Regions from separate parts of the Kosakonia sp. SMBL-WEM22 genome, predicted to be linked through region 1. Evidence: predicted binding sites of a transcription regulator. Region 1 holds the regulator's gene; the other holds the start of a gene.
What was found. Region 1 encodes sigma-54, which starts transcription at its own class of promoters, with help from an activator protein. Its sites were predicted from a motif close to GTTGGCACANNTTTCGCTNT; they were not measured.
Positions count from the first base shown of each region.

Region 2: the regulator sigma-54 is predicted to act here: its motif matches at 1,178-1,197, upstream of HF650_RS05000 (gamma-glutamyltransferase family protein).

Region 1 covers NZ_CP051488.1:4,420,416-4,423,920, forward strand. The annotation lists gene lptA (lipopolysaccharide ABC transporter substrate-binding protein LptA) at 1-140, shown strand, start outside; gene lptB (LPS export ABC transporter ATP-binding protein) at 147-872, shown strand; gene rpoN (RNA polymerase factor sigma-54) at 921-2,354, shown strand; gene hpf (ribosome hibernation promoting factor) at 2,377-2,664, shown strand; gene ptsN (PTS IIA-like nitrogen regulatory protein PtsN) at 2,745-3,236, shown strand; gene rapZ (RNase adapter RapZ) at 3,282-3,505, shown strand, end outside.
Region 2 covers NZ_CP051488.1:1,055,948-1,059,452, forward strand. The annotation lists gene HF650_RS05000 (gamma-glutamyltransferase family protein) at 1-1,141, opposite strand, end outside; gene HF650_RS05005 (MurR/RpiR family transcriptional regulator) at 1,257-2,096, shown strand; gene HF650_RS05010 (alanine--glyoxylate aminotransferase family protein) at 2,267-3,505, shown strand, end outside; gene hpxK (allantoate amidohydrolase) at 3,505-3,505, shown strand, end outside.

The sequences.
Region 1 (3,505 bases):
TCACCTACCTGGTGAAAGAGCAGAAGATGCAGGCATTCAGCGACAAAGGTAAGCGCGTGACAACCGTACTGGTACCGTCGCAGCTGCAGGACAAGAGCAATAAATCCGCCCCGGCCCCGGCGCAAAAGAAGAGTAACTAATCCGTTATGGCAACATTAACTGCAAAGAATCTCGCCAAGGCTTACAAAGGCCGTCGCGTGGTCGAAGACGTCAGTCTGACCGTTAACTCCGGTGAAATCGTCGGCTTGCTTGGCCCTAACGGCGCAGGGAAAACCACCACCTTCTATATGGTGGTTGGCATTGTCGCGCGCGATGCAGGCAACATCATTATTGATGATGAAGATATCAGCCTGCTGCCGCTGCATGCGCGCGCGCGCCGCGGTATCGGCTATCTGCCGCAAGAAGCCTCCATCTTCCGACGCCTCAGCGTCTACGACAACCTGATGGCGGTGCTGCAGATTCGTGACGATCTCACTGCGGAACAGCGTGAAGATCGCGCCAATGAGCTGATGGAAGAGTTCCATATTGATCACCTGCGCGACAGCATGGGCCAGGCGCTCTCCGGCGGTGAACGCCGTCGCGTCGAGATTGCCCGCGCGCTGGCGGCCAACCCGAAATTTATCCTGCTCGATGAACCCTTTGCCGGCGTTGACCCGATCTCGGTTATCGACATCAAACGCATTATTGAACATCTGCGCGACAGCGGGCTTGGGGTGCTGATTACCGATCACAACGTGCGCGAAACGCTGGCTGTTTGTGAGCGCGCCTATATTGTCAGCCAGGGGCATCTCATCGCCCACGGCACGCCGCAGCAAATCCTTGAAGACGAACACGTTAAGCGCGTATATCTTGGGGAAGACTTCAGACTCTGATAGGGTAAGGTTCATTGACATTTTTTGTCGGAGAGTGCTGTTCTGAATATGAAGCAAGGTTTGCAACTACGGCTTAGCCAACAGCTAGCCATGACGCCACAACTGCAACAGGCCATTCGTCTTTTGCAGTTGTCCACGTTGGAACTTCAGCAGGAACTTCAGCAGGCGCTGGAGAGCAACCCACTGTTGGAACAAACCGATCTTCACGAAGAAGTGGATAGCGAACAGGTTCAGGAAAAAGATGGCCTGGACACTGCGGATGCACTCGAACAGAAAGAGATGCCCGATGAACTGCCGCTGGATGCCAGCTGGGATGAGATCTACACCGCTGGCACCCCGTCAGGCAGCAGTAATGATTACATTGATGATGAACTGCCGATCTACCAGGGCGAAACTACCCAGTCGCTACAGGATTACCTGATGTGGCAGGTTGAGCTGACCCCCTTCTCCGATACGGATCGCGCCATTGCGACGTCGATCGTTGATGCCGTCGACGAAACTGGCTATCTCACCGTGACGCTTGCGGAGATCCTCGAGAGCATGGGGAATGACGAGATTGGCATGGATGAGGTCGAAGCGGTGCTAAAGCGCGTTCAGCGTTTCGATCCTGTTGGCGTTGCAGCGCGGGACCTGCGCGACTGCCTGCTGGTTCAACTCTCCCAGTTCGCGAAAGCGACGCCGTGGTGCGAAGAGGCCCGGCTTATCATCTGCGATCATCTCGATCTGCTGGCCAATCATGACTTTCGCTCGTTGATGCGCGTCACGCGCCTAAAAGAGGATGTGCTTAAAGAGGCGGTCAATCTGATCCAGTCTCTCGATCCGCGTCCTGGCCAGTCGATCCAGACCAGCGAGCCGGAGTATGTGATCCCCGATGTACTGGTGCGCAAACACAATGGGCGCTGGGTAGTGGAACTCAACGCCGACAGCATTCCACGCCTTAAGATCAACCAGCAGTATGCAGCGATGGGCAGCGGCGGACGCAACGACGCCGACACGCAGTTCATTCGCAGTAATTTGCAGGAAGCGAAGTGGTTGATCAAAAGTCTGGAGAGCCGCAACGACACGCTGCTGCGCGTCAGCCGCTGCATCGTCGAGCAGCAGCAGGCTTTCTTTGAGCAGGGCGAAGAATTTATGAAACCGATGGTGCTGGCAGATATCGCCCAGGCCGTCGAGATGCACGAGTCCACTATCTCTCGTGTTACCACCCAGAAGTACCTGCACAGTCCTCGCGGCATTTTTGAACTGAAGTATTTCTTCTCCAGCCATGTTAATACCGAAGGCGGCGGCGAAGCTTCCTCCACGGCCATTCGCGCACTGGTTAAGAAGTTAATCGCCGCGGAAAACCCTGCAAAACCACTGAGCGACAGTAAGCTGACGACCCTGCTCTCCGATCAGGGGATCATGGTCGCGCGGCGAACCGTTGCGAAGTATCGAGAATCTTTATCCATTCCGCCGTCTAACCAGCGTAAACAGCTGGTGTGACCCAACCGATAAGGAAGACACTATGCAGCTAAACATCACCGGACAAAACGTTGAGATTACCGATGCCCTGCGCGAGTTTGTAAACAGCAAATTTGCCAAGCTGGAGCACTATTTCGACAGGATTAACCAGGTTTATGTTGTGTTGAAAGTGGAAAAGGTGACGCACATTTCAGATGCCACGCTGCATGTGAATGGAGGCGAACTGCATGCCAGTGCGGAAGGACAAGATATGTATGCTGCTATTGACGGTTTAATTGATAAACTGGCGCGGCAGCTCACGAAGCATAAAGATAAACTGAAACAACACTAATTGTCCGGGCGTCTGTCTGGCGCGTTGCACCCGACCGCAACCCGGTTGGGTGCTGGCTCCGGCGTCGCTTAGGTGAAATTATGATGAATAACGATTCGGCTCTTCAACTGAGCACAGTGCTTAACCAGGAATGTACCCGTAGCGGCGTACACTGCCAGAGCAAAAAACGCGCGCTGGAAATTATCAGCGAGCTGGCGGCGAAACAGCTAGGTCTGCCGCCACAGGTGGTCTTCGAGGCAGTTCTTACGCGTGAAAAAATGGGCAGCACCGGCATTGGAAACGGTATCGCCATTCCCCACGGTAAGCTCGAGGAAGATACACTCCGCGCCGTCGGCGTGTTTGTGCAACTCGAAACGCCGATTGCCTTCGACGCTATCGATAACCAACCCGTTGATCTGCTCTTTGCGCTGCTGGTGCCGGCAGATCAAACTAAAACGCACCTGCACACGCTTTCGCTGGTGGCCAAGCGGCTGGCGGATAAAACCATTTGTCGACGTCTGCGCGGCGCGCAGAGTGATGAAGAGCTCTATGCGATCATCACCCAGACAGAAGGCGAGCGCGGCGATGCGTAACCGGATAAGACTCTACTTGTCAGTCGTTCTGAGGAGAAATGCCCCATGGTCCTGATGATCGTCAGTGGTCGTTCGGGTTCAGGGAAATCCGTGGCGCTACGCGCACTGGAAGATATGGGTTTCTACTGTGTTGATAACCTGCCGGTTGTGCTGTTGCCGGAACTGGCGCAAACCCTCGCCGAACGCCAGATCTCTGCCGCTGTCAGTATCGACGTGCGCAACATGCCAGAGTCACCAGAGATCTTTGAGCAGGCGATGAGCAACCTGCC
Region 2 (3,505 bases), 1.7 Mb from region 1:
CGCGGTTTTGCAGCAGCACGCCGCTCTCCGGCAGCACCACGCCGCTGCCAAACTCGTGATAGATACTCTGGATAAACGACACTGCCAGCCCGTTTTTATCCACCACGCCCATCCACACCGTATCCCCCGGCCCTTTGCCTGGGCCCCAGGGTGCAGCACGCTGCTCATCGATGCTGGCGGCGAGCTGTTCCAGCGGTGCCTGCTCCAGCAGGCTCTGCACCGGCAGCGTGACGTGGCGCGGATCGGTGATATAGCGGTCGCGCAGGCCAAAGGCTTTTTTGGTCGCTTCGACAATTCGGTGGATGGTCTGCACTTCGCTGGCCTGTTCCATCGCCAGGTGATCGGTAATGCCGAGGATCGCCAGCGATACCAGCCCCTGAGTGGGCGGCGTCATGTTGAACACCTCACCCTGGCTGTGCGCCAGCCGCAGCGGCACGCGGCGCTGGGCGCGATGGTTAGCCAGATCCTGTGCAGTTACCGGCAAACCTAAAGCTGCCATTTCAGCGGCGATAATCGTTGCCAGCGGGCCGCGATAAAAACTGCCCAGCCCCTCAGTGGCAAGCCGGGTCAGGGTGCGCGCCAGTTTCGGCTGGCAAAAGCGGCTCCCCGCCGCGGGCGCAATGCCCTCTGGTAAGAAGGTGTCGGCAAAACCGGGCACATCGACCAGTTCGGCGTATTTCGCCTGGGTGGCGCTGGCCTGCGACTGGGTGACGGGAATGCCGTCGGCGGCGTAGCGAATAGCATCCGCCAGCAGGCGCGACAGCGGAAGCTGCCCACCGCCGAGGGAGGCGGAGACCGCCAGCGCCTCCTCCCAGCCGCTCAGTGTGCCGGGCACGGTTAACGCCGCCAGCGGGCCGCGATGGGGAATATGCGCATGCCCGTCGTAAAAGACGGTGGTCGCATGCTGGCCCGCCGCACCGCTGGCATCGATCGCCAGCGGTTCACCGTTCGGCGGCACGATCAGCCAGAAGCCATCACCGCCAATACCGTTCATATGCGGGTAGACCACCGCAATGGTGGCCGCCGCCGCGACCATCGCTTCAATCGCGTCGCCGCCGTGGCGCAGCACCGAGAGCGCCGACTCGCTGGCAAGGTGGTGCGGCGTTACCGCCATACCGGAGGGGGCCATATTACTCTGCATCGTCACGCTTCCTTTTTTGCGGGTATAGCAGAGTGTTAAGCAAGAGCTGTTCCAGATTGACGCGATACGTTTCACTGTGTCAGCTTTAGCTGAAACAAAAGTTGCAGGAGGCGTTATGCAGCAGCTCGATATGCGCTTACGCGCGTGTTACGACCACCTCTCGCCGCAGGAGCAGCGGGTGGCCGCCTTTATTCTCGACCACTTCGACGACCTGGTGAGCTACAACAGCGCCGAGCTTGCGCGCTTAAGCGGCGTGTCGAAAGCGACCGTCAGCCGCCTGTTTCGCCGGCTCGGTTATGACAACTTTAAAGCGATGCGCGATGAGCTGCGCACCCTGCGCCAGAGCGGAATGCCGCTGGCGGAAAGCCGCGAGGCGGTGCAGGGCAATACGCTGCTGGCGCGCCACTATAAGCAGGAGATGGCGAACCTGACCCAGTGGATCAATAGCCTCGATGCGGCGCAGTTTGCCGCCATTATCACTGCCCTGAGCGCTGCCCGGCGGGTGGTGATTATCGGCTTTCGCAACAGCGCGCCGGTGGCGCTGCATCTGCGCCAGCAGTTATTGCAAAGCCGCGGGCAGGTGGCGGTGATGCCGCAGCCGGGGCAGACGCTGGCAGAAGAAATTGTCGATCTTACCGGGGAGGATATGGTGGTGATGGTGGCGTTTCGCCGCCGTCCGCGCGGCGTGCGTCCGCTGCTGGAGACGCTGCAAAGCCGCGGGGTGCCGGTGCTGGTGCTGAGCGAAGCGCAGGCCAGCGGGCTGAAAGCCGTTAGCCGCTGGCATATCGGCCTGCCGCTGGAGAGCGTCTCGGCGTTCGACAGCTACAGCAGCGCCATGAGCCTGGTGAACCTGCTCGCCAACGCGCTGCTACACACTACCCTCAGCGAAGGGCGCCAGCGCATCCATACCATCGCCGCGCTCTATCAGGATCTCGACGAACTCGAACCGCGCTGATGCACTTTTTTGGTGCTTTCGCACCACGCTGATGACTCCACGCGGGGCACGCTGTGCCCCCGATTTTGTGGTTTACCCCCCAGTCCTGCCCCTTTCATCTATGGCACATTAGTTGCAGAAATAGCAAATAAGAACCTTTTGTTTCATTGATCCGGATAAAGGACGTGCCAATGTTTGATCTCTCCAGCAGTTCACAAATCAACCCGCCGCAGCGCCTGTTAATGGGGCCGGGGCCGATCAATGCCGACCCGCGCGTGCTGCGCGCGATGGCGAGCCAGCTTATCGGCCAGTACGATCCGGTAATGACTGGCTACATGAACGAGGTGATGGCGCTCTATCGCGGCGTCTTTCGCACCGAAAACCGCTGGACGATGCTGGTGGATGGCACCTCGCGCGCCGGTATTGAGGCGATCCTCGTCTCTGCCATTCGCCCCGGCGACCGCGTACTGGTGCCGGTGTTTGGCCGCTTTGGTCACCTGTTATGTGAAATCGCCCGCCGCTGCCGCGCCGAGGTGCATACCATTGAGGTGCCGTGGGGCGAAGTCTTCACCCCGGATCAGATTGAAGAGGCGATCAAGCGCGTTAAGCCGCGCCTGCTGCTGACGGTGCAGGGCGACACCTCGACAACGATGCTGCAACCCCTCGATCAACTGGGCGAGATCTGCCGCCGCCACGATGTACTCTTCTACACCGATGCCACCGCATCGCTTGGCGGCAACCCACTAGAGTGTGATGCCTGGGGGCTGGATGCGGTCTCTGCCGGGTTACAGAAGTGCCTTGGCGGGCCGTCCGGCAGCGCGCCGGTTACCTTAAGCCCGCGCATGGAGGCGGCGATCCGCGCCCGCCGCTGCGTTGAGCAGGGGATCCGCACCGAGGCCCACGAAGACGGCAGCGAGGAGATGATCTACTCCAACTATTTCGATCTCGGCATGGTGATGGATTACTGGGGGCCGGAGCGCCTGAACCATCACACCGAAGCCACCAGCATGCTCTTCGCCGCCCGCGAATGCGCGCGCATTATGCTGGAGGAGGGGATCGATAACCTGATTGCCCGCCACGAACTGCACGGTCGTGCGCTGCTCGCCGGTATCCAGGGAATGGGGCTTGGGGTGTTTGGCGACATCCGCCACAAGATGAATAACGTGCTCGGGGTGATGATCCCGCCTGAGGTGCACGGTGAAGAGGTGCGCCAGCGCCTGCTGAACGATTTCCATATTGAGATTGGCACCTCCTTCGGCCCGCTACAGGGCAAGATCTGGCGCATTGGCACCATGGGCTATAACGCGCGCAAAGATTGCGTCCTGCAAACCCTCACCGCGCTGGAAGCGGTGCTCAACCGCCTCGGTTTTCGCACGGTGCAGGGCGCAGCGATGCAGGCGGCGTGGGATGTTTATGAAGGAGCGCGCGCA